Regions from separate parts of the Desulfitobacterium metallireducens DSM 15288 genome, predicted to be linked through region 2. Evidence: a T-box and tRNA genes for the amino acid it is inferred to sense, from the RefSeq annotation. Region 2 holds a T-box; the other regions hold tRNA genes.

Region 1 (7,931 bases), 300 kb from region 2:
TAAATAAGTCTTGAGAGTTTTAGAGCTATGATTAACTGTCCCTCTATACTTTTGTGGATCAGACGTTCAAAGTCGAGAACATCCCACTCCATAATTACTCTGTTAAGGTATAATTCTCCAATTTAATAATAAATCCTTTAATTTTCTTTTGTACTCCCTAAAAAACAGATAGGCTTCAAATATTTTGTTGCTATATACTTATATCAACATATATAATAAAATTCTTATACAATATATTACTATTTATTTATAGAAGGAGTGAAATTTTATTTATGTCACACGAAAATTCAATTCAATCCATAAAAGAAAACTTAGTAAACAGTTCAAGAGCACGCAAAGATCTAAATCGTCGCAAAGTAATTTTTGGAGCATTGTTTTTTTTATTAGTCGCAATCATTGGACTGTTCTACATTAAATGGAATCCCTATTACGCTAAAGCTTTTTTAGCTGCTAACAAACACTCGATTGGGGAATCAATTATTACTGGAAAAGCGGCCGTCGCACCAAGCCCATCCTGGGGAGCAGCGGTCGAGTATACGACTAGCTATTTTAGATCAGTTTGGAAAGCTGTTATCTTAGGCCTCCTTCTGGGTTCTTTAGTTCAAGTCCTTATCCCACGCACTTGGGTCAATCGCTTCTTTGGTCAAGAGAATTTCAAAAGTACAGCTTTAGCCGGCATGGCAGCTATTCCGTCCATGATGTGCACGTGTTGTGCTGCGCCAGTTGCCGTTGGGCTCCGTAAACGCTCTGCTTCAGCCGGGTCCACAATGGCCTATTGGCTTGGTAACCCAGTATTAAATCCTGCCACAATTATTTTCATGGGCTTTGTCTTATCTTGGAAATTTGCCCTCATACGGATTATTGCGGGGCTCATCCTCGTATTAGGGGTAAGTTATTGGACCAATAAAATGGTAAACGAAAAAGAACTTTCAAATATCAGTCCATTGGATCTAGGAGGATCAGAGGAAATCGATGCAGAAAACTTCTTTGTGCGTTGGATCAAGTCTTTATGGCCCCTAGTTCTGGATACTATTCCAGCTTATTTAGTCGCTGTCTTTGTTCTGGGAGCTGTTAGAGCTTGGCTCTTTCCGGTCATTAGCCCTGAATGGGGAAATAGTCTTTTGGTAATTATCGGATTGGCGATAACAGGAACTCTTTTTATTATTCCAACGGCCGCAGAAATTCCCATTGTCCAAACTCTGATGTCCTTTGGTCTCGGAGTAGGTCCGGGCGTTGCCTTAATGATGACTTTACCCGCAGTAAGTATTCCTTCGTTGGTTATAGTTAAAAGAGTTTTCCCGTTAAAAGTCTTGACCTTAGTAACCGGCTCTGTCATGGTCGTCGGAATAATAAGTGGGTTATTGGCAGGGTTAATGATGTAACTCGCAGTCGTTTAAAAAGTCTGTAAACTAATCTACACCTGAAAATACGTAAAGAGTGTAAATCATCGGTAACTAAGAAAAGAGTTGGATAAGCATCCATATAATTCAGATTGGATTGATTGAATTTATCAGGTATATTAACAACAGTAAAAAGAAGGTGGACTACCCTGGAGCAATTTAACTAATTTGAGAAAGAGAGGCGCCGAATTATGAAGATCTTCACATTAAAAAAAGCCTTAGCTAGTTTTATGATAGCTGGCATGGTCTCGGCTATGGTTCCCTTAAATGCCTTCGCGGATAACGGGGTAACTACTGCACGACTTTTCGGTACGGACAGAGTTGGAACCGCCGTTTCTGTTTCAAGCACAGGTTGGACAACCACAGACACTGCAATTTTGGCACCATCGGCAGACGCTAATTTGGTTGACGCATTGGCAGCAGCGCCACTGGCTGGAAAGATATCGCCAATTTTATTGACGGAAAAAGACACACTGAATGCGACTACTAAAGCCGAGCTCCAAAGATTAGGCGTGACGAAAGTTTTTGTAGTAGGTGCAATCAATCAAACAGTCGTAGATCAACTGAAAATGAGTGGCATAACCGCTATAGCACTCAAGGGTGAAGATCGTACAGCTACAGCAGCAGTTATTGCGTCCAAACTTGTCAACCCTGCGGGATCCTTTGTAGTAGGTTACGGAGCACTAGCCGACGCCTTATCGGTAGCTTCCTATGCTGCAGCCAACAACTACTCGATTTTAGTGGCTAATCCAGACGGAAGCCTTCCTGCTTCTGAAGCTGCCTACTTGGGAGCCAGTGTTAACGTAATTGGCGGGCCTACCCTTGTGGCCGACATTGCAGGATCAACTCGCTATTACGGAGCAGATCGTTTTGCAACGAATAAGGCTGTTCTTAATGCTTTTGGTTATAACTATGATAAAGTCTACGTTGCCAATGGCACTGATGCTCACCTGGTGGACTCTCTCGTTGCATCATCTCTTGCCGCTAAATCAGGTGCTCCTATTGTTCTGTGTGATGCTGTTGATTCTGCGGCTGCTCCCGATGTTTATGCAAAACTAGCCAGTAATGCTATTGTAACCGCTCTTGGCGGTAACACAGTAGTCTCTGAGAATGTGCTTGCTAGGGTGGCTTACAACGCTGTCCCTGCAGATAATTCACTCGGAAACTCCAGGCTTAATCCAGCTCCACTAAATACAACTAAAACGGTAATCGTAAAGGATTATTTTGATGATTACACTGCACAAATTGCCGTTAAGCAAATTATAAGAGGCGCTGATGCTTGGGCAATGATTAAGGAAGCCAATATGTTCAATGATGCCCCCAAGGATGGCTATGAATATATTTTAGCCAAAATAAATTTCAATTTAGTAGACATTGCAAACGACAAAGCACTTAGTGTTAGTGGATTTAACTTCAATCTTATATCTTCAGATGGATTAGAATATGACTACGCAAGTGTAGTTGACCCTGATCCAGCACTTGACGCAAACCTCTATAAAGGCGCAACTAGTGAAGGGTGGGTAGCCTTTCAAGTGCGTGTAGGTGATACGTCACCCACGCTGGCATATGGACGCAGCTACGACGGAACTGGCGGAGTTTGGTTTAAAGCTTATAATTACTAATCGAAAATGTACCAAGCGATATTTTCTTAAACGCAAAGAGCCCTCTCCGTTTCCGGAGAGGGCTCTTTAAGTCCTCTGTTCAGATTAAATGTTGAAATAATCGAAGATTACATATCCTTCAAGTCCTTTGCGTTCGGGTTAACAATTGTTTCATTTTTATGCAACCCTGTAAAAATAAAAACCCGCAATCGCTTGCGGGCGTAAGATTCATATGGAGCCGATGGCAGGACTCGAACCTGTAACCTGCTGATTACAAATCAGCTGCTCTACCAATTGAGCTACATCGGCATGTCTCAGTTGTCCCGTGACACTTGCATATAATATCATAACACAAATTGATTTTCAACATTAATTTAAAAATTTTTCTCTGGAAATTGACACCACTTATCTATTATGCTAGAAATCAGAAGAAAGAAGGTGAGCGCTGATGGCTAAATTGAAAATTGACCCCATGGAACATCCGGATCGAATCATAAATTATTGGAAAAAGGAGAAGTTCGTTGTCGCCTGTATCATCATCTTTGGCCTTTCCTTTAATAGCGCCACCATCCTAGGCCCTATTTATCAAGGTAAGATGATTGATGCTCTGGTCCGTGGAGATAATTTATCCGCTGTCATTAAGCTGGCCGTCACTTTTGTTGCTATCATTGCCATGATTCAACTTATGCGCTACTTTAAGCGTTTTTACATAAGGCGCTTCGCTAACAGTACAAGTGCAACCATGCGACTCATGATCTATAACAATATAATGAATAAAAGCACTGCCGAGCTGAACAATGAAAACATCGGTAACTTAATGACCCGAGTCATTTCAGATGTCGATCTATGTGTTGAGGGAATGCGGAAATTGACCACCGAGATCTTCGATACCGGTGTACTCATGTCCGCCTATCTCATATCGATGATGTTTTACGATGTAAAAATTACGCTGCTCTCCAGCCTCTTTATTCCTGTTGCTATGCTTCTGGCCGAGAAATTAAAAACTCTGATTTATAAATATTCAATTGAATTTCGTAGGAAAAGCAGTCAAGTTGCAGATATAACCTATGATGTCCTTGAAAACGCCCTTGTCTATCGCGTCACCGGCATGGAAGCGCAAAACAGAGCAAAATATATCACGGATTTAGAAGATCTACAAAACAAGGCCATTAAAGCCAATCTTTTGGAAAGTTCGATGATGCCCCTCTACAAAGTAATCGGCCTGTTGGGGATCGTTATGGTCATTTACCTTGGTGGAACAAAAGTAATTAATGGAGATTGGACGGTTGGCGTTTTTTCGACCTACCTCACGATGTTCACGGCCCTATCCACAAAGACAGGCAGAGCTGCTAAACTCTTTAATTCTGTGCAAAAGTCACAGATATCTTGGCAACGGATTACGCCCTATCTCACAGAATACAAGCGTAAAGATACCTCATCAAACATTGATTACAATAGCACCCTCCTTTCCATCAAGAATCTCAGCTTTTCTTATCCCAGCAGTAAAGAGACCCTCCTTAAAAACATCTCTTTTGAAGGGAAACAAGATGAAATCATCGGTGTAACCGGTTCTATCGCTTCAGGCAAATCTACCCTCGGGCTTTCTTTACTGGGCTTATATCCCTATCTTGGCAGCATCAAAATTGATGATAAGGAGCTGAAGGCTTACTCTGAATACGAGCGCAGTCAGATGATTTCCTACCTCGGCCATAAGCCGCAATTACTTTCGGATACCGTATATAACAATATTACTCTAGGCAAAGACCAGGACATCATGCCTGTTTTAAAGGATGTCTGTTTTGATACTGATTTAGCTACAATGATTGACGGAGAAAATACCTTAGTTGGTAACGGTGGAATTCGATTAAGCGGAGGACAGCAATCCCGAATTGCCCTCGCCCGGACGCTGTTGAATAAAAACAAAATCATCATTTTAGATGATCCTTTTTCCGCAGTTGATATGAAGACCGAAGAAAAAATTATTGAGAATTTAAAAGCCCATTATCAGCAGAGTTTAATCATCCTTATCTCACACCGCTTAGCTATTTTCAATAGAATCAACCAGATTGTGCTACTTCATGAGGATAAAGCTGTTGATTATGGTACTCATCAAGAACTAATGGAATGCTCTTCACTTTACGCAACCATCTTTAATTTACAATGTACTGAAGGAGGTGAGAACGTTGAGCCCTAGTTTAGTCAAAAAATCAATTCTTAACGTCCTCAAGAAAAGCCCACAAATTGATATTCTATTGATTTTTACAATTTGTGGCGTAGTTATTGTAAGTTTAATTCCTCCTCAGATTCTAAAGCATATTATCGATTATAACCTGGTCCCGAAAAACAGTGACAAACTCCTTATTTCCGCCCTAGCTTACCTGGGAGTACTCTTCCTTGTGGGTGTCTTTGGTTCGATTAGAGATGCTGGACTGACCATCGTCGGTCAAAAAATCACCAAAGAAATCCGAAGTGGAATGATGGAAAAGCTTGAAAAAGTGAATTCTCTTTTCTTTTCCTCCAATGAATCGGGCATCGTTGTCTCGCGTTTTACTAACGACGTCGACACCATTAACTCCATGTTCACAAACGGTATCGTTGGACTGATCATTGACTGCTTCAAAATTGTGGGTATCGTCATCTCGATTGGGATGTTCAGCACTAAGCTTGGCCTAATTACGTTTCTGTTACTCCCCCTTATTTATGCGATTACTCGAACTTTTCAAAAAAGAATGCTCAAGGCTCAAATTAGGAACCGCATCTTAGTTGGCAAAGTCAACAACCATATTTCCGAAAGCTTAAATAACATTCAAATGATCAAATCCTTCAATAAAGAAGACTATATGGAAAAGAATTATACAACGGTTTTGCTGGATAATTATAAAACAGTGGAGAAAGTCAATTTTTATGACTCTGTATATTCCCCCATTATCCTGCTTATTCGTGCGCTTGTCATCGCGACAATCGTCATCCTCTCCTCTAAACAACTGAATTATTTGGGCATATCGTTAGGGATGGTTGCCGCCTCGATCGAGTTAATCTCTGACTTATTTAGACCCATTGAAAATCTTGGAATGGAGCTTCAAAATATTCAGCAATCTTTATCCGGTATTCAGCGGGTCGATGAATTTTACCGTGAACCAGAAGATGACGGTAAGAACAAGGAATTGAAAGCCCAAACGATTATTCCCAGACGTGAAGAAGTTGAATTATCCTTTAATAATGTGACCTTCCATTATGAAAAAGGAACTGAAGTTTTAGAAAACATCAATCTACGTATTAATTCACAGGAAAAAGTCACCTTTGTCGGTAGAACAGGTGTTGGAAAATCCACCTTGTTCAATTTAACAATGGGCTTAATTAAGCCTTCAACAGGAAGTATCACCCTCAATGGAATTGATGTTTATGCTATCCCTAACCTTGAAAAGCGCAAGTTATTCGGTTATGTAAGCCAAAATTTTCATCTGTTCAAAGGCACGGTGGCAGAGCAAATCAGTTTACAGGACGAGAGCATCACCCGAGAGCAAGTTGAAAAGGCACTCAACTTTGTCGGTCTAACGGAGTATGTGGCCTCTCTTGAAAACGGCCTTGACACCCCAGTGAGTCATGATAATCTTTTTTCCCAAGGGCAAAAGCAGCTGCTCTCCATTGCCAGAGCGATTGTAGCCAACCCGCCTATTCTCCTGCTTGATGAAATCACCGCGAACCTTGATTCTATCACTGAAGAAAAAATCGTATCTGTCTTACAAAAAGCCAGCGAAGCTCACACCATCTTATCGATATCTCATCGTTTATCCTCGATGATTGCCTGTGACACGGTCGTTATTCTCGAAAAAGGGAGAATTAAAAATACAGGCTCTCCTGAGGACCTTTTGCAAAAGGATGACTGGTACCGTAGCCATATCGCCTTGGAAAAACTAACTTGGAGCTAGATGAATTGAACGAAAGCAGCTTTTGAGAAAAGAGACATTTTAAAAGGCTTATCCAACGGATTCAACCGTATGGATAAGCCTTTGCTTTGGATACTCATTTAATCATTAACTCTCATCATCGATAACTATAAATTGAGGTTTTCGATGTTCAAAAACACAATAATACCGAAAACCGGCATCCTGAAGGGCTTGAAATCCTTCTTTCATGGTATGCATGGATCGAAAATGATGAGCATCCGACCCGAGCGTAACAATCTCTCCCCCCAATTTCTTATAAAGGCGGAGAATCCGGAAATCCAAATCAATCAGTGGAACACGCGTATTCAATTCAATTCCCTTGCCCTGATCGATTAAATCCTGGAGAATCGCTTGAAGAAGACCATCATAATTGCTCCAGTCGAAATCTGAAGGGCTCACCTTCAATCGCTCAAAAAAGCGTTTGAACAGCGTGATATGACCTAATACCGAAAAATCAAAGAGTGAAATTCTCTCCTGCAGAGCTTGAAAGTATTCTCTGATTGCATCCTGCACTCTTTTCCCTCTAAAAAACTCGCCATTAAATAGATCGACTTCATCAATCCAATGCAGAGATCCAATTAAAAAGTCAAAGTCTTTTCCCTCGAGATACTCCTTGATCTGCTGTTGAGCTTTTTTATCAAAACCAATCTCTAAGCCCACTTTGATTGTCAATTCCTTCTGAAATTTCATCTGAGCTACTTCGATCGAGCGCCTATATTCAGGATAGTCTACCCAATAATTATCCGCAAATTCAAGATGGTCTGTGAAACAAAGCTCCGAGATTCCGAGTTGGATTGCTTTATTACAGGCATCATCCATGGTCTGCATTCCATCCCTAGAAAATTGAGAATGTAAATGGTAATCTGCTATTTTCATCTTCTTAGCCTCCATAACCTATAACTATTATAACAAGATTTGTGCCGCTCTTCCAACCAAAGCTAATATTCTTGCTGTTCCTTTTCATTTTTAAAAGTTGTATACTA
Region 2 (7,931 bases):
CTTGGGACTGAGGCCTTAAATAGCAAAAGTTACTTTTTAGCGATGAGTGCATTTAAAAGTGTAAGTCCTAAGGATCAGAAACGATTTAATTTAGCTAAAGAAAAAGTAGTCGAAAGTCAAAATCTATATATCCAAGCTAAGTTAGACGAGGCCCAAAAGTATAACGGTGAGAAAAAGTATGATATGGCAATCCAAATTGTACAAAATGCTCTAAATCTTGATCCCAGCAATGAACGGGCGAAAGAATTGCTGGCCCAATATAAGGCTTCAAGGAGAAAGGCAGCCTCAGAATAAGAAGAAGCAATGGTGAAGGTCAAAAATGATTCAATATAAAGTGGAGGCGGAAGCACGGAAAAATTCATTAGGCTTATTGATCAAGGTAATGGCTTATTTTATCTAGAATTAGCGTGTTGAGCATGTGAATAAGTAAGAGAGTGAGAAGTGAGGTAAGAAAATGGAGAATACTATAATGGAAGAGAAAAATAAGGGTATAAAAAAGAAAATTTTCGTAAAGGTGTTAATAGGTATTATTATTTTAATAATTTTGGGCATATCCGGATTGAATCTATTTATAAACCGCATTATTTCTGAAGCAGATAAAAACTTAAACATGGACGAATTTGATAAAGCAATGCACTATTATCAAATTGCATTAAAATACAATATAGGTAAGGATCAGGATATAAAAAGTAAAATCCAACTTTGTAACGATTTAAAGGGATCTTTATTTGCATATAATGCGGGCTTGGATTTACTTAATAAAAAAGATTATGTAGAGGCAATTAGAACATTTGGGTATGTAAATCCTCAGGATGAAAAGCGGTATAATCTGGCTCAAGCTAAAATAGCTGAAAGCGAAGAATTGTATGTCGAATCTAAGATTGAGAGCGCTAAATATTACAGAGAACATGATAATTATGTTCAGGCCATTAAAATTTTAAAGCTTATATTAGATGATGATCCTAATAATGAGACGGCTAAATCATTGATAACCCAATATGAAGCAGATAAGGATGCATACCTTAAGGCAAAGACTGCTAAATACCAAGCAGAAGAGGATGCACGGAGAAAGGCAGCACTGGAAAAAAGAGAGGCAGAAATAAAAGCCTGGCAAGATAGTATTAAATATCGTTGACATCATGGGGATAAAAGTGAGGATAAGATAATTGGAAGAACTTTTAATCGAAGAAGAAAAGAATAAGATTCCCAAAAAGAAAGTTTCTATAAGGGCGATTATAGGTATTACTATTCTCCTTATTGTAGGTGTAATTGGATTCGAATTATTTATTAACCACTTTATTTCTGAGGCAGATAAAAATTTAAATATGGATAAATATGGTGAAGCAAAACAATATTATCAAATTTAAGGGTAAAAATGATTATACTTCAGCAATTGAAACTGTAAAGTTCATACTGGATTTTGATCCTAATAATGAGAAGGCTAAAGCATTGCTGGCCCAATATGAAGCGGATATCGAGGCAGAGAATGCAGCCGCGAAGGCTAAGGAAGAAGCAGAACGAGATGCACAGAGTAAGGCAGAAGCAAGTTCAAATGGGGTTACAAAAGAAACGGTAAGAGTGGCTATAGATGGATTAGTACGAAGAGGTGCAAGCGACGATGCGATAAATGAGTGGTTAGATATACTTTCATCTAGGTATGGTTATGAGTTAGATGATTTACATAAATAATTAAAAAAGTCATGTAATAACCCATTGATTAAGATCAATGGGTTATTTATTTGAGTATTTTCTTAATTGTAAAATAAACGAGGCAAGGGTATAATGTTAAGGTTAAAAATGTTTAAAGAGTTATATCACGATTGATATAGGCTTGATGAAAGGTGGTGGTTTTCATGCATTCACTTGAGCAAGGTAAGGCACCCATTTATGAAGCTCTACAAAAATATAAATCGATGCGAGTGGTACCCTTTGACGTGCCCGGCCATAAGCAAGGCAGAGGAAACCCCGAACTTACGGAGTTTTTAGGTGAGAAATGCCTTTCAGTAGATGTTAATTCGATGAAGCCGCTGGATAATCTGGTTCACCCTGTCTCTGTCATTAAAGAGGCTGAAGAACTGGCGGCAGATGCTTTTGATGCAAAGCACGCGTTTTTTATGGTCAATGGCACCACCTCGGCTGTTCAGGCGATGATTATGAGCGTATGCAAACAGGGCGATAAAATAATCATGCCGCGTAATGTTCACAGGAGTGCTATTAACGCCCTAATCATTAGTGGCGCGATTCCTGTGTATGTGAATCCGGGCGTTGACAATAAGTTGGGAATATCATTAGGCATGCCCATTGATGAAGTGAAAAAAGCGATCGCTGATAATCCTGATGCTAAAGCAATTCTTGTTAATAACCCGACGTACTATGGGATTTGTTCCGATTTAAGGACCATTACGGAGCTTGCCCATCGACATAATATGTATGTTTTGGTGGATGAAGCGCATGGAACTCACTTCTACTTTGGTGAGAATATGCCCGTGAATGCAATGGCTGCAGGCGCTGATATGGCGGCAGTGAGTATGCATAAAACAGGGGGCAGCTTAACCCAAAGTTCATTTTTATTGATCAATGACCGTTTGAGCGTAGGCCATGTGAGGCAAACAATTAACCTGACCCAGACGACCAGCGGATCGTATCTACTGCTGTCATCTCTCGATATTTCCAGACGTAACCTTGCCTTAAATGGTAAGCGCATTTTTGAAAAAGTCTCTTTGCTTGCTAACTATGCGCGGGATGAAGTCAATAAAATTGGCGGTTACTACGCCTTTTCAAAAGAACTTATTAATGGTGATTCGGTGTTTGATTTTGATCCAACCAAGCTATCCATCTATACACGGGAAATAGGGTTGGCTGGAATTGAGGTTTATGACATCCTTCGTGATGATTATGGAATTCAGATCGAATTCGGAGATATCGGAAATATCTTGGCTATCATTTCAGTAGGGGATCGCGCCCTGGCCTTGGAACGTTTAGTATCTTCTCTGTCCGAAATAAAAAGACGATATTCAAAGGACAAGACGGGAATGCTAGATCATGAGTATATTACGCCTGAAGTGGTCATGGCGCCACAGCAGGCCTTTTATTCCAATCAACGTTCTGTTGCGATTAAAGATAGCCAAGGGTATATAAGTGGAGAGTTCGTCATGGCTTATCCCCCTGGTATTCCTATTTTGGCCCCAGGAGAACGAATCACCGAGGAAATCATGGATTATATTACTTATGCAAAGGCTAAGGGCAGTTCGCTGACTGGCACAGAGGATATGGCCATTGAAAATATAAGAGTAGTGGAGGAATAGACAATGGAATTATGGTACACAGAACAGCACACCGATAATGTTCGCTTTTCTATTAAGGTAGATAAACCCCTTTATACAGGTCAAAGCGAATTCCAAAGAATTGATGTTTTTAACTCTAAAGAATTTGGGAATTTCTTTACCCTTGATGGATTAATGATGGTTACTCAAAAAGACGAATTTATTTATCATGACATGATTGTGCATGTACCGATGGCGACTAATCCTAAGATTAAGAATGTCTTGGTTATCGGAGCAGGGGATGGCGGAACAGTACGAGAATTAACTCGCTATGCTACGATTGAGCACATCGATATGGTGGAGATTGATAAAATGGTTGTAGATGTGTGCCGAGAATATCTTCCTCAAACCGCTTGTAAGTTGGATGATCCAAGAGTTCATCTGTATTTTGAGGATGGATTGAAATTTGTGCGCACTAAAGAAAATACCTATGATTTGATTATTGTGGATTCCACGGATCCTTTTGGACCAGGAGAAGGGCTATTTACGAAAGAATTTTATGGGAATTGCTATAAGGCCTTGAAAGAAGACGGCATTCTTGTTAACCAGCATGAAAGCCCTTACTATGATGAGTATGCCAAGTCGATGCAAAGAGCACATAAGCGGATCAAAGAATTTTTCCCGATTTGTAGAGTTTATCAAGCTCACATTCCAACTTACCCGTCAGGGCACTGGCTGTTTGGTTTCGCCTCTAAAAAGTACGATCCCTTGACGGATATCGATGAGAAAGCATGGAATAGTCTTGGACTGAAAACGAAGTACTATAATACGGATATTCATAAAGGAAGTTTCGCCCTGCCTAACTATGTAAAAGAACTCTTAGCTGAGGCAGGAGAATAAGATAGGATTTTTTATAAAACCTTGAAGTCATTAGGGCTTCAAGGTTTTTTTGTTTTAGAGTATAAGCCCATTTCATCCTGGAAATAGTAGGAAGTGTCGGAGAGGCTCTAAAAGTCGTTTTGGAAAATTTAAAAAAACGAAATAAAAGATGCTTCAACCGAAATTATGACCGCAACCAGGTCATATACTCTACTATGGAGGGATGGAAGGTTGGAACATTCCGTACAGCTTGGGACTCAACATTATCACGAAAGCATTTGCCAACGTTTACGGGAACTCCGAGATGATGAGGAACTCCCGGTCGTGATTTATGAGTATCAACAGGGAAAACGTTGGCTAATTGATTGCAACTTTCAGCTTCCCTCTCAGAAATATGAGGGAGAGCAAGATACGCTGAAACGAATTCACAGTTATTATCTTGCTAATGCTTTAGCAGAGACAATTTTGTATCAATGGGAAAAAGATTATGTTCGCTATCTTTTAAAAAAGAAATACAAGTTGAAAAGAGAAGAGGTAGAGCAGGTTTTAGCTAAAGTGTTAGAGTATCTGAGCAAGACCCTTTTAGAACAAAAAAGTTACGCGGTGAATCGGAAGACAACACTTGTTAACCAAATCATGATTTGCTTGGATAATCAACCTCTATTTGATATTGAAGGATTTTTGCGTTTTCGAGCTGAGGATTATAAGGAACAAGTTCAAAAAGCGGTTTCCCATGTTGTTGATGAATATATCCTTGAAAGAGAATATATTGAATTTATTGAGCTCCTGAAACATTTTGTAGATAGTCAAGTCCCGCGTATGCATACCTTGCATGTTGGAATTACGTCTTCGGGGAAATTCCACCTTTATAACGAAGAGGGAAAAACGGTGACGAATGAGTACATTGAAGATCTTTCTTTTGGAAGTTCTGTAAACGAATATTCTTATGAAGATATGCTTGTGAGTGCCTTAATTGCAGTGGCGCCTCGACAAATTGTTTTGCATATCCGTTATGAGGGTTTTAAAGATACATTAAATACCATTGTGCAGGTCTTCGAAGGCCGTGTGAGCTATTGTAATGATGGATGTTTTATATGTGATAAGATTTGACAAAGCGGTTTGGGAGTAATATACTTTTAACGTAAAAGCGATGATAGGAAGAGTACCTTGTTGAACTCGTGTTAGAGAGAAAATGCCATAGGCTGTAAGCATTTTTCAGGAGTAATAGGGGAAGACCGACCTAGAGTGTTAAGCTGAAGGATATGTAAGCTTGAACGTTTCCCGCGTTAAGGGACAAAGTCTAACGTTAAAATGAGATTTTAAACGTTATGAATTTGGGTGGAACCACGGGAATCAACTCTCGTCCCATTGCGGGACGGGAGTTTTATTATTTTTTAGGGAGTGAAACTGATGATTAAAGTAACATTAAAGGACGGATCCATACGCGAAGTTGAGCAGGGAACAACACTTGCAGGTTTAGCCGCTTCGATCTCGCGCGGTTTAGCTAAAGCGGCAATAGCGGGTAAAGTGAACGGTGAGGACAAGGATTTAGCTTATGTTTTAAACGAGGATGCTGATGTAGAAATCCTTACTTTGGATAGTGAAGAAGGGTTACATGTTCTTCGTCATTCCTCTTCACACGTGTTGGCACAAGCCGTGCAAAATCTGTTTCCAGGTACGAAGCTCGGAATTGGACCAGCTATCGCCAATGGGTTTTATTATGACTTTGACTCGGAACACGTTTTTACACCCGAGGATCTGGAAAAGATTGAAGCTGAAATGCAACGTCTTGTCAAAGAAGATAACAGTTATGAGCGGCGAGAAGTCTCTCGGAGTGAAGCCTTATCCTTCTTTGGTGAGCAAGGAGAAAAATACAAGGTTGAGCTGATTGAAGATCTTCCAGAAGATGCAACGATCTCAATGTATACTCAAGGTAATTTTACCGACCTTTGTGCAGGGCCGCATATCCCTTCTACTGGAAAGATCAAAGCGTTTAAACTTCTCAACCTCGCTGGCGCCTATTGGAGAGGTAGCGAGAAAAATAAGATGTTGCAACGGATTTATGCAACAGCTTGGACTAAACAAGCCGATCTTGATGATTATCTGTTCAAGATGGAAGAAGCAAAACGTCGGGATCATCGGAAACTAGGTTTAGAACTTGATCTCTTTAGCCTTCATGATGAAGGACCGGGTTTCCCCTTTTTCCACCCGAAGGGCATGATCCTACGCAATGAACTCGAAGATTTCTGGCGTAAAGAACATCGCAAAAGAGGATATCACGAGATTAAGACCCCAATGATTTTAAGTCGTAGTCTTTGGGAACAATCCGGTCACTGGGATCATTATAAAGACAATATGTATTTTACGAAAATTGATGATATGGATTATGCCATTAAACCGATGAACTGCCCAGGCGGGGTGCTCATGTATAAAACGAAAATGAGAAGCTATCGCGACCTGCCATTAAGAATGGGAGAACTTGGGTTGGTACATCGCCATGAATTATCCGGTGCCCTTCACGGTTTACTTCGTGTTCGAAACTTCACTCAAGATGATGCTCATATTTTCATGCTTCCTGCTCAGATCAAGAATGAAATCATCGGGGTTATCGAGCTGGTCGATTATTTCTATAAAGTGTTTGGTTTCGAATACGAAGTTGAGCTTTCGACTCGTCCTGAAGATTCCATGGGTTCAGATGAAGCATGGGAAATGGCGACGAATGGTTTGAAGGAAGCACTTGAAGCTAAAGGAATGGAGTACAAGATCAATCCTGGCGATGGTGCATTCTATGGCCCGAAGATCGACTTCCATCTTCACGATTGCCTCGGGCGGACCTGGCAATGTGGTACGATTCAGTTAGACTTCCAAATGCCAGAAAAATTCGATTTGACTTATATTGGGGAAGATGGCCAAAAACATCGCCCTGTTATGATTCACCGCGTTGTTTACGGTAGCATTGAGCGCTTTATTGCGCTCTTAACCGAGCAGTATGCAGGAGCATTCCCAACTTGGTTAGCTCCAGTCCAAGCCCGTATCCTGCCGATCAGTGAAAAGCATCAAGAATATGCAAACGAAATCTTCAATCGCCTTAATGATTTAGATATCCGTGCTGAAGTGGATGATCGCCGTGAGAAAATTGGCTATAAAATTCGTGAGGCTCAAACCCAGAAAATCCCCTTTACTCTTGTCATCGGTGATCAAGAAGCAGAAACAGACTCTGTAGCCGTCCGCCGCTATGGCCAAGGTAACTCGGGAGAAAAGATGACCGTTTCTGAATTCATTGCCATGGTTCAAGAAGAAGTTAAAGGTAAAAAGATGCTGCTTCAATCCTAGAGAAAATGCTCTTGAAGAAAGCCTAAGAAAGCAAAACTCTCTATAGAACTCAATAGACCAGATAGTGTAGCTATACGCACAGGAGTGAACGATTTGCGCGGAGGGGTGTTAAGGTGAACGAAGTTTACGTGGGGTAGCGTGCCACTTGGTTCACTTCAGGTATTACCCTGAGGTTTGGCTAAGCTTCCATGGAAACAAGAGAGACAACCCTGGAGCGCTAAGTGAATGGATGTGCGGATAGCTACACGACCCCAGAGAGTTAAAGATCTTAACTACTTTAAAACGGAATTAATTTGACAAAGGCATTGCAAACAAATATAATAATTTATGTTCAAGAAGAAGCCATCCGCTTCTCACCTTATGGCTCAAGTCGATAAGGTATCTTTAGGTCCTGAGTATATTTGTGCTCATGATTTGTTTAGAGAGACGGGTGGTAATTCACCCGTCTTATTTATT
Region 3 (7,931 bases), 270 kb from region 2:
AAGGAGGAGGTTTTATATGTCTAGATTGTTTATCGTAAGTTTCTTGGCTCTTTCACTATTCCTTTCGGGGCCTGCTATACCGGCGGGTATTAACAATTCTGCACCAGCCCCCTTAATGGATGGGATTGACTGTGGGTAAAATTATATTTCCTTTTAAGTTTTTTTATATGCATTGAAAGGAGGTGTTGTAATGAGAAATCGCCCCATAAATACCTCATGAATATATAATTTTGCCAATAGAGTAATTCAAAAAGGAGAGGTTTTAATGAAGAAAATTCTTGTAATAGGTTTAACAGCTGCGATGCTTATGACTTCTGTTCTCCCTGCGTTAGGGGCTACTTCTAAAATCAGCTCTACATCTCTTTTCCAGCAAACACCCACATCTGCTTCTTCTACCCTAGAGGATAAAACCACTAAAAATATCGTCTTAACCCAAGACCAAAAGAAGCAATTATTGAATAGTTTAGAAGCTAAAGGACTCTTAGATGGCAATCCCCAACTGGTGGATAAAATCAATAGAGGCGAACTACCAGATTCCTCAAACCCAGAGAAAATAAAAGCGGTAGCAAAAGAATTAAGTATTTCTGAGCAAACGCCCCATAAAAAATATGTATTTCCTGATGGTTCATATCTTGAAAGGACTCTTACTGTAAACAAAAAAATCGCTATAGTTCCTGAAAATAGATCCCAGTTGGTTGAAGCAATTGGGAATGAAAATGATGTCGATGATCTATTTGCTCAAGTTGCAGAAAAACAAACTAAGAATCAAACAAGCGGCAAATTTTCTACACAATCATTAAAAACACAATCGATAATTAACACAGATACGGCAAGTTATTATTACGATATTTGGATTCAAGAAGATGGTAATGCTACTGGTGGCGGATTCACAGCGGATTTTGTAATAGTTTGGGGAGGCGCTGATTCTATATCTAAAGTATGGAACCCTCGTTGTTGGGCGGTCGGTGGGACATATACTATCAGTACGTTAGCGGTTGACCGACCCACCGAAGGAATTTACTCTGGATCTCCTGCAAGAGCTCACTTAAGTTGGGAATATAGTATTCTCGGGCTCGGTGGATCAACTTATTCAACAAATTTGTTCGTTGGTAACAACACATATTATTCAACACTCTCGTAATTCTAAAAAAACCTTCTAAAAAAGAACCCTTTAATAGGATTTTCTTTTAGAAGGTATATTAAAAAAGTTATAGAATAAGTTATTAAAAGATCTTCAAGGAGGGCAGTGAATTGAAAACAAATATATTATTTATTCAGGTCTTTGTATTACTAGCCTTTATTTTTGTTCTCTTTTTTATGGTTTCTGTACTCAAGTATATTAAGAAGAAAAAAGAGATAGATAAAGAGATAATACAGAAGTTAGACTCGCTGCTCAATAAATGAATACAGTATTGAAATGAACCGGTTGATATCGCATTGGTATTTTTCCGGTTTTTTATTTGAACTACACTAATAATTCAACGCAGGAAGGAAGCCTTGGCAGCCACAATTTGGTTAAATTCCTATACTTTGCACGGCATCTCCCCCCTCCCGTAATTTATCGATTAAGAATATAGGGTAATTTTGCACCCACATCTGTAAAGATGGATTGAGTATGCCATACCCACTAAGCTGGCCAGCTGCAAATAAAGCGATGACCTCATTAAAACTCCAAAAGGATATGTTTCAATTAAGTTTACTTTTGTATAAAGCGTTTCTTCGTTTACATTTTCATAGTCCTCACGAAAATATTCTTCTAAGTGAGATTTTATCGTTTCGGTGAGACAGAAAACAGCAAAATTATATAATTCCTCAGTAAACCCATCGTTAGCAAGTCTAAACAGAACAATCCCTCCACTTACTTAACGTTTCGCTTTTTTGCCGTTTAGAGGATTCACACTTATCCTGGCAACAATACTTTCCGTCAAAATCACACAGCCCCCAGTTATCCCCATTCTTATCGGTAAAGCAACACAGTTCACAATGATATTCGCATCGAACAATGACCGGCATAAGCACCCTCCTTAATAAGCAGCATAACAGTCCGTGATCCACCAACTCTTACACTTAGGACATTGGAGAATGGAAAACCTGCCAAATTCTCACCGTACTGATCGACAAACGCATAGCATAATTAAAGGTACCAATACCCCCCCTTTAATTCAATCCAAGCTGCTCGAAATTAAGCGAGTTAGCTAAATGTATTACTATTTTTTCTCAAACAAAGAAGCAAAAGGAGCTTATATACCTTTTTTCAGAGGATTACCCCCCTATAACCAATCTTCAAGCTTCCCAATAATTTTCCCTTCATAGAGAGTTCCAAGTGCATGATCAGCTACAGCAATTTGACTGTTAGAAGGACTCCCTGCTTCGATACAATACTGTTACATTTGGGTATGAAAGGTGGAGGCATGAATGAGTAAATGGAAGCAATTTTTTTCATACTTTATATTTATAGTTTTGATCTTAATATTGTTATATTTAGGAATTAGATATGAAGTTACATTAAGGTTCCAAGCTAGTAAGATTTATAATCCCATGTATTATTATATATTCACATCTCTTTTTTCTATTTTGTTTGGTATAGCTTTAGCATTACCAAGGCTATTTTACGGACTAAAAAAAACTGGAAATTGGTCATTAGATTGGATCAAACTTTTGGCAATAGGTACTCCAACACTTTTATTAAATTTAAGTCTTATTTTGATAGCATATACACCAGTTGGGAAAATTAAATACTTTATGACTTATAATCCATTCATAGAAATGATGATGACGGATGAATCAATGATTTCTTTGTGTGGTACTATTTTCGGATATATATTAATTTCTTCATTTAATAAAACTGAAGAAATTAATTAATATTCCTCCCTATAATATCTTATGATTTTCTTTGATTTACTCTTGTTTTCATAGAAGTCCTAGCTTAACAAAATAGTTCTTCATGGATAGAATTTGCCAGATTAGTATAATTTGTGCCCATTCTATGTTATGCCAATATGCAAGATGAAGCCACTAAGGCCGTAGAAAACGCTCTAAAACACGCAGAACCATCCAAGGGGCCTGGTGCACCTACTCTAACTAGCGCAAAGTTATAGCTTTTCCAAAACGAGATTTGGCATGATTTACTAAAGGAATCCTCCCTTGAGGGTTTCTTTTTTTTGCCCTGTTTTGTGGTGTCTGGTTAATTTGGGCGACGATTCGTGTTTTTTAGCATTTACCTAGAAAAAGCAAAAACCCCGCAATCGCTTGCGGGGTTTACGTTCTACTGGAGCCGATGGTCGGAATCGAACCGACGACCTGCTCATTACGAGTGAGCTGCTCTACCTCTGAGCCACATCGGCATTTGAGACGAGCTTTATTTTACTGTATTTAGCTCTGAAAGTCAATAGTTCAATAAACCAAAAAGGAGGGCTCAATCGCTCAATAACTGCCTGAAATTTTATGCTAAACCCTTTAGAAATTGCCTGAGTGCTCTATTTACCTCTTCAGGACTTTCTTGCATACTCATATGCCCTGCTGAAGAGATAATTTCAAGTTTAGACTGGGGTAGCGCTTCGTGAAGTCCATTCGAATATTTCAGCGGAGTCATGCGGTCATTCTCGCCGCAAATAATACACGTGGGCAGCTTAAGCGTCTGAATCTCATTACTTCGATCAAAAGCATCACATGCTTGAAAATCTGCCAAGTAAACTTCTGCCTGGACCTTCTTCATATCCTCTAAAGCCTGTGTGAGGATCTCAGGAGTACTATTCTGGCTATAAAGATAAGGAATAATATCGAAGGGCAATTTTCCCTGTGCCAGTTGTTCAAGTGTTTTCTTATTGACACGAAGACGCGAGCCCGTGTCTACTAGAACTATTCCCTTGAGCCAACTAAGTTGAGGTTGAGCTAGAGCAGATTCTAAAACAATTCCGCCGCCCATGGAATGCCCAACAAGAATTACAAAATGCAAATCGAGTGTTTCTATGAAATCTGCAATAAAACGACTATACTCTTGTATATCACTTGCAGCTTTTCCTTCCGAATGACCATGTCCTGGTAAGTCCAAAGCGAATAGTCGATACCCCTCAATCGGGGAAAGTTGATTGGACCAAACCTCGCTTGAACCCCCAGCACCATGAATAAAAAGCACAACATTATCGTTTGAGTTTGGCAAGGAGCTTTCAATATAAAAGATCTTCTCCCCATGAACTTGACAGTATCCCATTTCCAATCCTCCTCTTTTTAAGAGTAGTTTAAATATTCCGAAAACTATACCTCAATGAATATTATATACGATGTTTACCTTTAATGAAATAAAAAAACCCTGTCATCACTGGCAGGGGAACACAAAGTTGTGTTCTTATAGTAAGGGGAAGTTTGAAAAAAAGATCTGTTATTATTGTAGACGATAATTATTAAGAAAATATTGAGGTAATGTGAAATATATATGAAAATTATTGTACAGTAGGTTACTAAAAAATAAAGTATAATACACCTAGAATTATTAAGTTAGATTATAATCGTTAAAAGGAGTATCAGGCTATGCGCATTCTCTTAGTCGATGATGAAAAAAATATTCTCAAAGTTCTTAAGGCGTATCTTCAGCAAGAAGGATATAGCGTAACAACAGCAACAAATGGACTTTTAGCATTGACTATTTTTAAAGAAAATAAATTTGATCTTGTTATCTTAGATTTAATGCTACCCGGCCTTTCTGGCCAAGAAATATGTAAAGAAATTCGCAAAATCGCGCCAACTCCAATTATCATGTTAACGGCTAGAGATGAGGAAGATCAAAAAATCCAAGGATTATCCCTTGGCGCAGATGATTATATCACAAAGCCCTTTAGCCCGAGAGAGGTCATCGCCCGTGTGCGTGCAGTATTACGTCGCACAGGCTCTGAAACTCTCCCCTTCGCTGACCTAATTTCCTATAATAATGGTTTGACGATCGATAATCTGAAACATGAAGTTCATCTTAATGAGCGGCTTATCTCACTTACAGCCACGGAATTCAAACTTTTAGGAGCACTTGCTCAATATCCAGAACGTGTGTATAGCCGTAACCAGCTTATTGAAATCGTCCAAGGACACGATTTTATGGGTGATGACCGAGTGATCGATGCCCATATCAAAAAGTTACGTCAAAAGATCGAAAAAGCCCCCGATAAGCCTAAAATCTTACTTACTGTCTATGGAGTAGGGTATAAATTCAATCCTAATTTGGAGGATTAGTATGCGCCGGAAACTATTTTTATCAACTTTTGCAATCATATTGGTCACCTTGATTCTTAGCCTGCTCTCCGTAAATTTTGTCTTTAAACACCAGTTCACCGATTATGTCGCCAAAACAACCGAAGACTCCCTAGCGCAATTACCCAATCGCTTAAGCTCTGTCTACACCCAACATGGGAATTGGGATACCTTGAGCCTCTATGAGATAAGTCACGATCTCCCCGTAGGGGCTGAAATTACTCTTAAAGACACTCAAGGAAAAATCATTACTGCCTTGACCAACCCAATGGACGAAATGATGAAAAAGAGCATGATGGGCATGGGGATGAGCTATTCAGTTAACAATTGGAAAACTCAAACTCTAACGATAAAGGGGCCTCAAGATAATATCCTAGCTACTGCTGACGTTCGTTATCCTTCAGACGCTCAGATTCTTGATCCTAAGGATTTATCCTTCGTAACTGCTGTCTTTCGCTCTTTGCTTTTAGCAGGAGCACTTGCATTAGTCCTTGGTCTTTTACTCAGTCTTTGGACAAGTAACCAGCTCGTTAAGCCACTACGAAATCTGACCCAAGCCGTGAAAAGGGTTGGAAAAGGTCACTTAGATGAGAAAGTCTTGATTTCGAGTCAAGATGAGGTGGGTGAACTAGCCCAAGCATTTAACTCCATGGCAAACGACCTCAAATCTCAGGAGATGCTACGTAAACAATTCACCGCCGATATTGCCCATGAATTACGAACACCCCTAACTTCATTACGCAGTTATATTGAAGCCTTTCAAGATGGAGTCCTCCCCCCTGATCAGGAAAACCTAGCCGCCTTAAGTGAAGAGATTGATCGGCTCGTCTCCTTATCCAGTGATCTTAAAGACTTAAACATTGCGGAGATTGGGAAACTTCAAGCTCAATCCCAGTCGGTTGATCTGACCTCCGTATTAGAAAAAGTCATTCGCAATCTTTCCCCTCTCATCCAGAAAAAAGGCATCGAACTCACTACCCAATTACCCTCAGAGCCTGTCACACTTATAGCAGATGAGAGGCTCCTTACCCGTTTATTTTATAATCTGATTCACAATGCCTATAAATACACTGGCGAAAAGGGGAAGATTAAAATTGAACTCTTCGTCCGCCCGAATTCAGCGGACATCAACGTCAGTGATACCGGCATTGGAATTTCTGAGAACGAGCTGCCCTTCATTTTCGAACGTTTTTATCGTGCTGAAAAATCGAGAGCAAGAGAGACGGGTGGCACAGGCATAGGGCTTGCCTTAGTCAAACAAATTCTACTTCTTCATAAAGGTACCATCGATGTTCAAAGTGGTGTTGGCAAGGGTACAACATTTAAGCTCACGCTTCCCTTAAAAACGGAAACCCAGACCCTTTAATGAACGCAAATAGCGGGCAAATAATGCCCGCTTTAATAATTTCACTTGAGAGGTGCTCTTACATAAAACGTAAGGCCTCTTGAGGATCAAGCTTGGTTACTCTCCAGGCTGGATAAATCATAGCAATCAGGCCATTGATCATGGCCCCAAAAATACAAAGGGCTCCCAGTAGCACATGCGCTTCTAACGGTATCGTTTTCTGAAAAAGAAGAGGTCCCAAGGCAAAAGGTAATAAAATACCTAAAAGATAACCGAGCAGGCTACCGACAAAACTTAGAATTAAAGCCTCCCGGCCTAGTAAGCTCAAAACATGGGACTGTCGAAACCCAATCGCCCGAAGTATCCCTAATTCCCGTACTCTGTCATTGACATTTCCTGCTAACGCAGAAACAATAACAAATACACCGATAACGACTAAGGCAATGGAGATAGACACTGAGAAGTCCGCAAAGCGGTCCACATTTTCTTGTGCGCTCTGAACAAGCTGCGAGACTGACGCTATATTAGCCTCAGGTAGATTCTCCGTAATTAAGGGAAGGATCTTTTGCAGTTCTGCAACATTTAACTCAATCATGGACCATTCGCTCTGGATTCCAGTCAAATCCCTAGCTAACTGAAAATCTGTGAATACTGCATTATCTTCAGATCCGCCAGTCTCTTGCATCACCCCGGAAACTTTTAATTTCAGATTTCCTATGTTTAAGGAATCACCAATTTTGAAGTTATTTTCGGTTGCAAGTGAGAACCCCACAACAACTTCTTGAGCCTTCGGAACTTGACCTTCGATTTTCCACCAAGGTTTCATCTGAAGCTCCTTAGCAAAGTCAACTCCTACAATAAGAAACGTTTTCTCATTTCCCTTAGCACTGCCAATAATTTTAGGAGCAAGAACATCACCAGGAGCAACAACTTGTTCTAACTTCTCGATCATCCCGGCTTCCAGATTTTTGACTTCATAATCCACTCCAGAAACGGCCAGTCCTCCATAGCTTAAGGACAAATGTTCCGACTTTGGCGTGATCATAATATTGGCTCCATATTGACTTAGACTTTGTTGTAAATCCTGCTTCATATTTGAAGAAACGATGTTTAACGTGGTTATCGTTCCAACAACCAATAGGAACGTTAAGATGAGAAAAATGGTTTTCCCAAAACGTCGTCGCAAGTTTTGTAAAGCAATCTGAGTGAGCGTCATATCTTCCTCCTAGAAATACCGAAGAGCCTCAATTGGATCAAGTTTTGCGGCCTTCCATGCCGGATATATACTCGCTAAAACACTAATCATTACTGCTCCAAAGGTTGCATATACTCCGAGAATAGGTTGCCA

The links. The T-box of region 2 lies ahead of thrS (threonine--tRNA ligase). A T-box ahead of a tRNA ligase gene usually reads a tRNA of that ligase, here a tRNA-Thr.
Region 1: it encodes a tRNA-Thr, which carries the amino acid that the T-box ahead of thrS (threonine--tRNA ligase) is inferred to sense. The anticodon was not compared.
Region 3: it encodes a tRNA-Thr, which carries the amino acid that the T-box ahead of thrS (threonine--tRNA ligase) is inferred to sense. The anticodon was not compared.

What each region holds. Positions count from the first base shown of each region.
Region 1 covers NZ_CP007032.1:403,225-411,155, reverse strand. The annotation lists gene DESME_RS01980 (permease) at 273-1,382, shown strand; gene DESME_RS01975 (cell wall-binding repeat-containing protein) at 1,592-3,022, shown strand; tRNA gene DESME_RS01970 (tRNA-Thr) at 3,235-3,310, opposite strand; gene DESME_RS01965 (ABC transporter ATP-binding protein) at 3,450-5,195, shown strand; gene DESME_RS01960 (ABC transporter ATP-binding protein) at 5,185-6,930, shown strand; gene DESME_RS01955 (histidinol-phosphatase HisJ family protein) at 7,036-7,824, opposite strand.
Region 2 covers NZ_CP007032.1:107,034-114,964, forward strand. The annotation lists gene DESME_RS00545 (hypothetical protein) at 43-294, shown strand; gene DESME_RS00550 (hypothetical protein) at 470-1,135, shown strand; gene DESME_RS00555 (hypothetical protein) at 1,167-1,367, shown strand; gene DESME_RS00560 (hypothetical protein) at 1,339-1,689, shown strand; gene DESME_RS00565 (aminotransferase class I/II-fold pyridoxal phosphate-dependent enzyme) at 1,854-3,305, shown strand; gene speE (polyamine aminopropyltransferase) at 3,309-4,163, shown strand; gene ytxC (putative sporulation protein YtxC) at 4,374-5,252, shown strand; T-box leader at 5,284-5,513, shown strand; gene thrS (threonine--tRNA ligase) at 5,553-7,475, shown strand; ribosomal protein L20 leader region at 7,803-7,931, shown strand, end outside.
Region 3 covers NZ_CP007032.1:380,764-388,694, reverse strand. The annotation lists gene DESME_RS16345 (hypothetical protein) at 17-139, shown strand; gene DESME_RS01885 (hypothetical protein) at 266-1,141, shown strand; gene DESME_RS15825 (hypothetical protein) at 1,863-2,003, opposite strand; gene DESME_RS01880 (hypothetical protein) at 2,416-2,862, shown strand; tRNA gene DESME_RS01875 (tRNA-Thr) at 3,270-3,344, opposite strand; gene DESME_RS01870 (alpha/beta fold hydrolase) at 3,443-4,210, opposite strand; gene DESME_RS01865 (response regulator transcription factor) at 4,528-5,220, shown strand; gene DESME_RS01860 (sensor histidine kinase) at 5,222-6,604, shown strand; gene DESME_RS01855 (ABC transporter permease) at 6,663-7,799, opposite strand; gene DESME_RS01850 (ABC transporter permease) at 7,809-7,931, opposite strand, start outside.